One region of the Ruegeria sp. HKCCD6647-2 genome, then DNA from elsewhere that is predicted to be linked to it. Evidence: riboswitches for the same ligand, from Rfam matches in the RefSeq annotation. Region 1 holds a riboswitch; each other region holds the start of a gene.
What was found. Region 1 has a riboswitch for cobalamin ahead of AC2TDJ_RS12835 (DUF1636 family protein). Riboswitches for the same ligand answer to the same signal wherever they lie in the genome.

Region 1 (3,192 bases):
GTTCATCTTTCCAGCCGCTCACCAACGCCTCGGCCTTATCTTCGACATGCATGACCTTGCCCAGACGCAAAACATCATCGAACAGCAGGTTCATACTGGCTTCGGGGCGGTCCTTGTCCAGATGCACGCAGCTTTCGGACAGGATCATCGTCTTGATGCCAAACGGCTCAAGCGTGTCCGGGGTCACGTCGCCGCCGGGCTTCATGCCGTAATACCAGCCTGCAAAGAACAGGTCGGGTTCGACCGCCACGAGGTTTTCAACAGTTGGGTATTTCGGCGCAAGCTCTGGGATGTCACCGCGCAGCGTGTCGAATTCCGGGCTGGTCTTGTACCATCCGGTGATGCCGGTAAGGCCGACGATCTTGTCCTGCAGACCCAGTGCAAAGGCCATGTCGGTCATGTTCATGTCGTGCACGACCAGGCGTTCGGGTTGCGACTCAAACACAAGCGGCTCGCCGCAATTGTCGACGGTGACCTCATGCGCGGCAGCGCCGCCAGCCATGGCTGTCATCAGCGCCACAGACCAGATGTTCTTCATTTCAGAGTTTTCCTTTTCTTAAGTAGAAACAGTGGTTTTTCGGATATCCAATGCCGGGATCACGCGCCCTTCATGGTGAAAGCACAGGTAATCGACGCCGAATGTGTCGCGAACCCGTTCAGGGGTCAGCACTTCGGCGACCGGTCCAAAACCGGTCAGCCGTGCGGATTTCATCAACGCCACATGCGTGGCAAATTCCGGGATCATCACCAGATCGTGGACGATCATGACCACCGTTATGCCCAGTTCGGCAACCAGAGACAGCATGCGCCCCTTGGCGTCGGGATCGAGGTGGTTGGTGGGTTCGTCCAGAAACAGCAAGGACGGATTCTGAGCCAGCGCGCGGGCGATATGAGCTCTTTGACGTTCGCCTCCCGACAACACTGCCATGCGTTTGTCTGCCAATGCGCCGAGGCCCGTCAGGTCCAGAATTCTGGACAGCTCTGCTGCATGCTCCTCTGCTGAACGATCTGGCCAGATCGGAATCTGGCCCAAGGCGACGTAATCTCGCAAAAACAACCTGCCATCCGGAAGCTCCTGCTGGCTGACAACGGCGATCATGCGGGCCCGCTCTTTGGCGGGCATATGTTTGAGACTACGCCCATTGACCTGAACATCGCCCAAACCAATCTCAACGGTTCCGCACAACAGGTTCAGAAGAGTTGTCTTTCCTGCCCCATTTGGGCCGGCGATTGCCAGAATCGCACCCTCGTCCAGCTCGAACGAGGCGCCTTGCAGCAGCACGTCACCGTTGAGCGCATAGTATTCGAGATCACGCGCAGCCAGAAAGGTCGAGGTCGTCATGAGGGCTCCTCCAATCGGATCCGGGGCAAGCGAGAAAGAGTTTTTGAAAATAACGGGCGCGGTCGGTCCGTGGCGTTGGTCCACCCATCCACGCTGTCGCGATATTGGTGTGCAAACTCGGCCAGCGCTTCCACCTCTTGCGGCGTTTGAATGCTGCCGAAGAGGTATTGCGCTTTGTCGACAGCCTGAAACCCGACGGTCGTTGGCTGTGCGCAGCCCGCCATGCAAGCAACGGTGCGAACAGCAAATCCCTCAGGAAGCCTGCCAGTCAGCGCGTTTCGAATAGCGTCAACTGGCAATTCCCCGCCACAAGTCGAGCATATCAGAAGGAAATGATCAGGTGTCTCTGGCATTGCCCGCTCCGCTTGTTGCCAAGCGTGGACAGAAGGTGCCGTTCAGGTAAACACGTATCGAACGTGCCATCAAAGCCTCCTTCCAGGACGCCCCGCCCCGGGTTGGTTGAACATCTGATGGCAGGTCTCCTGACTTGCGGGTCGATGCTTGGCCATCCTTCCCGGTCTCAAGGACCAGTGGCTGTTTGGCGTCGCTCGCCGCTTACAGTTGCGGGGGCAGTCACGGAATTGGCGCCAAATGGCAGACCTCACCGTATTCCCTTTTCATCCCTTGGGTGGACCATCGGGAACCATCACGCGTTTGAGTGCCCGAGAACGCAGGTTGCGTCAATATGGAACTTTTGAAAACACGATTTGCTGGGTGGGAAGTAATCTGTGAACCGCCAGGCAGCTAATCGTACTGGTGCAACATTGGAAATAGGCGATTGGACCCCTGCGCCGATCTAAGAACCGACCGGCGCAGGGTTAGTTGTCATACGAAGCTGACGCCGCTGCTGATCATTGGCAATTCCGTCACCCGCGGACCGGTCGCGGCGATGGCGTTGGCCAGTGCCGGAGCGGACGGCGGGGTGCCGGGTTCACCAACTCCGGTGGGCATTTCGGCGGAAGGTACGATATGAACTTCGATTGCGCCGATATCGCCGATTCTCAACGGCTCGAAATCGGGAAAGTTGGACTGGTCTACGACACCATCCGTCAGGGTTATTTCGTCCCGCATCACATGACCGATACCATACCCGATGCCACCTTCCATCTGTGCCTTGATCACGTCCGGGTTGACTGCAAGTCCGCAGTCGATGGCGCAGGTTACCTTCTCGATCTTCACCCCGTCATCGGCGTTGCCGGATATTTCCACGACTTCGGCCGCGTAGCTGCCAAAGCTTTTGTGAACGGCAATGCCCTGGTTGCGTCCCTCGGGCGCGTTGCCCCAGTTGCCCTTTTCCGCCGCCAATTTTAGCACACCGGCCAATCGCTTCTGATCATTGCCGCTGCCTTCCAGCAGGGCCAGGCGGAACTCAACCGGATCGCGACCTGCGGCACGGGCGGCTTCGTCCATCATGGTCTCCATGACGTAGGCCGTGTGGGTATGTCCGACCGAGCGCCACCAGAGAACAGATGTGGCCTTTGCCACATCGCTTAGACCGATGAACTGCCCCGGGATTTGATAGGGGTTCTCGGTCACGCCTTCGACCGAGCTGTGGTCCACGCCGTTGTGCACGATCAGGCTTTCGAACGCGGTGCCTTTCATGATCGACTGGGCGGCGATGCGGTGATCCCAGCCGGCGATGTTTCCATTTGCGTCCAGACCCACACGCACTTTATGCGCCACGGCGGGGCGGTAGTACCCACCGGTGATGTCATCCTCACGCGACCAGACCAGTTTTACGGGTCGCGAGCGGTCGGTAATCGCAAAGGCAAGCGCGGCTTCGACCTGATAGTCCGCTGTTGGTGTTGCGCGCCGCCCAAATGAGCCGCCTGCGAACACCGTGTTGATAC
Region 2 (3,192 bases), 130 kb from region 1:
GATCCCGGTGCGACTTCGGTTGTTTTCATGGGAAAACGCACCTTTCCGCTGCTGGTCGAAACACTGCATGCGCACGGTCTGCCTCTGGATACCCCGGCACTTATGGCGGAGTCGGTCTCGACACCGGATCAGGTTCTGCATCGCTCTACCATCGGCGCATTGTCCGAAAAACTGAAAACCGAGATCGGTACGGCCCCTGCCCTGATCCTGTACGGCCCGTTGGCAGAGTTTGACGATGATTGAACTGAACCTCATTGGCATTGGCACCGGCAATCCCGATCATGTCACGTTTCAGGGCGCGCAGGCGATCCGAGAGGCAGATCTGATCCTGATTCCCCGCAAAGGTGAAAACAAGGCGGATCTGGCTGGAATTCGGGAGCAGATCATCGCACAGGTCGCGGACAAGCCACCAAGAACCGCCTATTTCGACATCCCAAAACGACGGGCCGAAGATGGTTACCTTCGCGGTGTGGATGAATGGCACGACGCGATAGCCGAACGCTGGCGTGACGCGATTGACGCCCACCCAGAGGCTCGCACCGTCGCCTTGCTGATCTGGGGTGATCCTTCGCTCTACGACAGTTCGCTTCGGATCGCCTCGCGCCTCGACCCACAGCCGAAAACGCGCGTGGTTCCCGGCATAACAGCATTGCAGGCGCTGACGGCCGCGCATGCCGTTCCGATCAACGACATTGGCGCGCCCTATGTGGTGACAACAGGTCGGCGTTTGCGAGACGGAGGGTGGCCGGACGCTGCTTCGAAAGTGGCTGTCATGCTGGATGGAGAATGCTCTTTCCAATGCCTCGATATGGCCCAATTCGACATCTGGTGGGGCGCTTACGTGGGCATGGCGGAGGAGATTCTGATCAAGGGCCCGTTGGCCGACGTGGCGCACGAGATTCTTGAAATCCGCGCGCGGGCTCGGGCGGAACATGGTTGGATCATGGATATCTATCTGCTGAAAAAGCGCGGGATCTGACCGAAAACGTCGCATTTGGTCATTGCGTGCGCGAGCCCTTCACGGCTAAATGAAACTGTCTGGTCCTGCCGGAGACATCCGGATGCTAAGAGGGAATTTGGTGCGGCCTGCACGCAGGTCAAATCCAAAGCCGCCCCCGCGACTGTAAGCGGTGAGCCCCTGTTCAACCAGCCACTCCCGGTTCCGGGGGGAAGGCGAACAGAGGCACCGACCCGCGAGCCAGGAGACCTGCCAGGCGAAAATTGAAACACCGGCCGTCGGGTGCGGCGGCACAGGAGGATAAATATGACGACACAAACTCAAACGGCATCGGTCGCTCGCACAGGTGTACTTTCGGCTCTGTTCGCTGTTGCACTGGGTCTGGGCATCATCACCCTGACCGGCCATGTTCAGGCGGCTGCGCTGCATGACGCAGCGCATGACGTGCGCCACGCAACCGGCTTCCCCTGCCACTGAGACAATGTTCAGTCGCATTCTGACCAGCGCGTTGTTCGCTGGTGCTGCAGCGGGGCTGATTGCCGCTCTGCTGCAGCTTGCGTTTGTGCAACCGGTTCTGTTGCACGCCGAACTGTATGAATCGGGTGAGCTGGTTCATTTCGGAGCCGAAGCCGTCTCTGCCCACCCCGAGTTGCCGGGCATGTTCTCGGACCTGACCCGCGACGCGCTGAGCGTGATTTTCACGATGCTGACCTATACCGGCTATGCGCTGGTGCTGGTTGCGCTGATGTCGGTGACCGAAGGTCTTGGGCATACGGTCGATGGCCGCACCGGCGTTCTGTGGGGGCTTGCGGGCTTTGTCGCCTTTCACCTGGCGCCAGGCTTTACGCTGGCACCGGAAGTTCCCGGCGTTGCCGCGGCTGATGTCTATGCCCGGCAGGTCTGGTGGTTCGCAACGGTAGCCGCGGCGGGTGTTGCCATGTGGCTGATCGCCTTTGGCGGTAATCTCATCAGCTATGTTGTTGCTGCCGCGCTGCTGCTGGCCCCGCATGTGATCGGCGCACCGGAACCGGATGTCTTCACCGGGCCTGTTCCAACCGAAATCGGCGCGCTGTTCGCAGCACGCGCCTTTGGCATCGGTTTGGTGGCCTGGGTACTGGTTGGGTCTTTTGCCGGGTATTTCTGGCAGAGAGAAGCCAAGCACGCCGAAGCAAGCGCCTGATCGACTGCATGACGCGCCCGCCGGGCAAACCCCGGCGGGCTATTGTTTTTCAAGGATAAGAAATGTCCCGCTCACTTGCTCTGTTTGCAATTGGTCTGGTCTTTGGCGGAGGCGCTGGATTTGTGCTGGCCGCAGCCAATGGTGTCACTTTCGACGGTCATGACCATTCCGATCCTTCCCATCACGGCAGCGCCCATGCCGAGGCGATGGCGCACGACCATTCCACCGCCGTAAACCTGCCATCCGGTCCGAATGCACCCGGTTTGGAAATCGCGCTGACACAGGACCCGATGGCCGGCTGGAACCTGCACGTCATGCCTCAGAACTTCCGGTTCTCGCCGGAAAACGCATCGAAGGCTGACAATGACGGCGAGGGTCACGCCCATGTCTATGTGAATGGCGAGAAGCTGGCGCGCCTTTATGGCAACTGGATGCATATTCCCGACCTGCCGAAGGGTGAAGTCGAGGTTTCAGTTTCGCTGAACGCAAACAGCCACAGCCCGCTGACGGTCGAAAACGTACCGGTCAGCACTGCCGTCACGGTTCAGGTCAACTAAAGCGCCGGAACACGCGCACGCAGACACATCCGAAGACGCCCGCATGGCCGGGCGTCTTCAATCCAACCCGAGGGGCTGTCCAAAAACGCCCGACATGTTGCAGCGATGTCTTCTGCGTCAGCGACAGCATCAATCCCCGTGAAGACGTATGAAGCCATCCCCTGCCCCTGCAAAACCAGCGTGGTAGGGCTGTCGCAACCGCTGAAGCAGGCATGAGCTCCGACCTCGACCCTGTCGTCCAGCCCGATAATGGTCAACGCAGCTTGCACTGCCCGACGTTCAGCATCGCGATCGCGCGTGCCCGCACAGCTTTCACAGATCAGCAAACGAATCTTGTCCAACTTGGCCTCGTTCGGAAACGTTCACGCGTTTCTGCGGGTTTCGCGACTACAGAGCAAGCCTCTGTCGTGTTTTGATACACAGGAATGTGAGTGCACCACCTCGCAATTTCGGGCAACAATCACGCTACCGATCCAAGGGAGGCGCGGTCATGAAGG
Region 3 (3,192 bases), on a different contig from region 1:
ATGCGAACAGATCAACCGGTCCTCCGGCCCGGGACCAATCCACCGCGGGCAGGCTGGAACCGGTCTCGGGCACATAGCTGGATGGTGATGTGCACCACTTGCGCCACTGCCAATACACTTGCGGCGGAAGATCCGAGCCGAAGCCAAGCGCCTTGCCGGGCAGATAGCCCAGCATATGCACGGCCAACGGCGCGTGGCCATACCAGAACAACCCGGCCAGCCCGCGATAGGGCCACGGGTGATCTGACAACGTGACCAAGCCCGAGCAAACGCAGATCATTCGGTCGATCATCTCGATATCCGGCTGCAAAGGACCGAGCATTCCACCGACCGAGTGGCCGATTGTCCAGTGTTGCGCGTTCGGAAACCGTCGTCGCATCTCGGCCCGGGCCGCGGGCATATCGACCAGTGCCCAATCTGCCATTGTGACTGTCGATTCCTTCAATCGGCCCGAAAGGGAATGGCCGAAATCCCGATAATCATATGTCAGACAGGCCATACCCCGTTCGGCTGCAAGCCACTGCGCGAAATGCCGATAATAATCCCTTGGCACCCCGGTCGCGCTGTTCAGCACAACAACGGTTTGCGGGTCGGAATGCGGTAAATACAAACGCCCCGACAGCATGGCCGGCCCCGAAGGGAACCGAATATCTTCGGCAATCACCGTATACCGAGCGTCCAACATCTGTTCTCCAGCCCTAACTGAACCGATCAGTTCACTCGCTCAATCGGCCCTATCCACCCCTCCGAGTCAAGGCCGGATTAAGGTGACCAAACGTCCACTTACCGCGCTGAAAAAGTCTCGCGAACCATTGAATGGCCAATCTGCTTGACTCGGCCACACTGCAACCGCTAGCGATGCGGTGATGGTTCCCGCGCCCTCTCACGATGGCCGGGATGAAAAGGGAACGCGGTGCGGTCCACCCCGGTTGATCCGGTTGGGACCAAGTCCGCGACTGCCCCCGCAACTGTAAGCGGAGAGCGATGCCGAAACACCACTGACCGAAAGGTTGGGAAGGTCGGCAAAGCAGCGACCCGCAAGTCAGGAGACCTGCCATCAGAACTTGAAACCGAAACTCGGGCGGGGTGTCCGGGCGGGATTTGGTCGCAGTTTGCAGCCTTTCCCGATCTCTCACCCTTCGTCCCACGCGCGGAGGGCGCAGCATGATCTGGAAGACCGAGACACATCAATTCACAGCTACCATTTGCCAGCGCACCGGCAAAACCTGCCCCGCGCTCGCCCGCATGGCGCGCGCCATGGTTCAAGCCGTTGCAGCAGCAGGGCATTCGACCACGAATGAGTTCGAAATCGAAGGCAGTTCGGACCTGACACACTGCCCGCAAGGATGTTCCGCCCGCTTTCGCGCGCGACCTGACCAGGTGAGAATTTATTGCGGCGCGGATCCCGAAACCAGTTCTGACAGGTTGGATGATTACGCCGAGCTGATGTTTGGAACAGAGCTGACGTCCCTGCCCTCTCAGGCGATCAGCAACCCGCCCTGCGCATTACTGGAAGCGGTAGCACTGGCGCCCAGCCATCCGGTGCAGGCGGAAGCCTTCGCAACGGCCTGACCTATTGCGAATAAGGTGCGCGGGCGGCTCCCACGGCCCAGCGCATCTGCCCGTCAGTTTCGACGGCACAGGGGCGAATTGCGCGTAGTCGGGACAGCGCCGCCTGGGGCGCTTCACCGTTTTCCACCATCAATCGCAGAACCACCATTCCGGATCGACCACACCCGCCACGACAATGCACCAGGACCCGACCTCCGTGCGACAAAGTCCTCAGCACGGTCTTGCTAACTACCGGCCATCGCTCGACTATTTCGGCTGGTGGTGATCCGAAATCCTCGATGGGCAGATGAACCCACCGGACCCCATTGCTTTTGACGTCCTGGCCAAAACTTCCAGCTCCTCCTTGCGTCAACTCGGCCGCAGAGGTCATAGAGATTACGATGTCCGGCGCCCAGTTTCTGAGCGTGTCCAGATCGGCGGCGTAGTCTCCACCGCGCCCCGGAAGGGGTGACAATGCCAACGTGCCGCCGCCAAGCGGCAAGTCGTAGATTTCAAACTGAGCCATCGGGTTTCCAATTTCACCTTGCCGGCAGGTTCTATCCCGACCCGGCGACTTTCAAAACAAATTTCGTTCCGCCCTGCGGTGGACGCGGAGGTCGGGGCGCTCTACGCTGCGGCGTAACTCGAATCCGCCAGAGCAGACATGACCGACACGCCCAGCCCCGCCTATCAGGTTCTCGCCCGCAAGTATCGCCCGGAAACCTTTGCAGACCTGGTTGGCCAGGATGCCATGGTGCGCACGCTCAAAAACGCGTTCGAGGCGGACCGGATCGCGCAGGCCTTCGTCATGACCGGCATTCGCGGGACCGGTAAGACAACGACCGCCCGCATCATTGCGAAAGGCATGAACTGCATCGGTCCTGACGGAAATGGCGGCCCCACGACCGAACCCTGCGGAAAATGCGAACACTGCGTAGCGATCATGGCAGGCCGCCATGTCGACGTGATGGAGATGGACGCTGCCAGTCGCACCGGTGTCAACGACATCCGCGAGATCATCGACAGCGTCCGCTACCGCGCGGCTTCAGCCCGCTACAAAATCTATATCATCGACGAGGTTCACATGCTGTCGACCAGCGCGTTCAACGCGCTGCTCAAGACGCTGGAAGAACCGCCCGAGCATGTGAAGTTCATCTTCGCCACAACCGAGATTCGCAAGGTTCCGGTGACGGTTCTGTCCCGGTGCCAGCGATTTGATCTGCGCCGGATCGAACCCGAAGACATGATCGGCCTTTTGCGTAAGATCGCGGATTCAGAAGGTGCGCAGATTGCCGAGGACGCGCTGGCCCTGATCACCCGCGCTGCGGAAGGGTCCGCACGCGACGCAACCTCACTGCTGGATCAGGCCATTTCCCATGGAGCAGGAGAAACCAGCGCCGATCAGGTCCGCGCCATGCTGGGGCTTGCCGATCGGGGCCGGGTATTGGACTTGATGGACATGATCCTGCGTGGGGATGCGGCGGGCGCCCTGACCGAGTTGGGCGCTCAATATGCCGAAGGTGCGGATCCGTTGGCCGTTCTGCGCGATCTGGCCGAGATCACCCACTGGGTGTCGGTCGTCAAGATCACACCCGACGCTGCCGAAGACCCGACGGTTTCTCCCGATGAACGCGCGCGTGG

Region 2: linked by a shared signal. The riboswitch ahead of AC2TDJ_RS12275 (CbtB domain-containing protein) and the one ahead of AC2TDJ_RS12835 (DUF1636 family protein) in region 1 are both predicted to bind cobalamin.
Region 3: linked by a shared signal. The riboswitch ahead of AC2TDJ_RS08485 (hypothetical protein) and the one ahead of AC2TDJ_RS12835 (DUF1636 family protein) in region 1 are both predicted to bind cobalamin.

The regions. Positions count from the first base shown of each region.
Region 1 covers NZ_JBWVBD010000004.1:291,099-294,290, reverse strand. Annotated here, with positions in the region: gene AC2TDJ_RS12845 (ABC transporter substrate-binding protein) at 1-538, opposite strand, end outside; gene AC2TDJ_RS12840 (ABC transporter ATP-binding protein) at 557-1,342, opposite strand; gene AC2TDJ_RS12835 (DUF1636 family protein) at 1,339-1,695, opposite strand; cobalamin riboswitch at 1,798-2,005, opposite strand; gene AC2TDJ_RS12830 (xanthine dehydrogenase family protein molybdopterin-binding subunit) at 2,168-3,192, opposite strand, start outside.
Region 2 covers NZ_JBWVBD010000004.1:165,875-169,066, forward strand. Annotated here, with positions in the region: gene cobA (uroporphyrinogen-III C-methyltransferase) at 1-243, shown strand, start outside; gene cobF (precorrin-6A synthase (deacetylating)) at 236-979, shown strand; cobalamin riboswitch at 1,023-1,229, shown strand; gene AC2TDJ_RS12275 (CbtB domain-containing protein) at 1,265-1,435, shown strand; gene AC2TDJ_RS12280 (CbtA family protein) at 1,440-2,138, shown strand; gene AC2TDJ_RS12285 (hypothetical protein) at 2,201-2,695, shown strand; gene AC2TDJ_RS12290 (DUF1636 family protein) at 2,692-3,036, opposite strand; gene AC2TDJ_RS12295 (DUF302 domain-containing protein) at 3,186-3,192, shown strand, end outside.
Region 3 covers NZ_JBWVBD010000002.1:505,904-509,095, forward strand. Annotated here, with positions in the region: gene AC2TDJ_RS08480 (alpha/beta hydrolase family protein) at 1-685, opposite strand, end outside; cobalamin riboswitch at 851-1,073, shown strand; gene AC2TDJ_RS08485 (hypothetical protein) at 1,165-1,572, shown strand; gene AC2TDJ_RS08490 (protein-tyrosine phosphatase family protein) at 1,574-2,077, opposite strand; gene AC2TDJ_RS08495 (DNA polymerase III subunit gamma/tau) at 2,216-3,192, shown strand, end outside.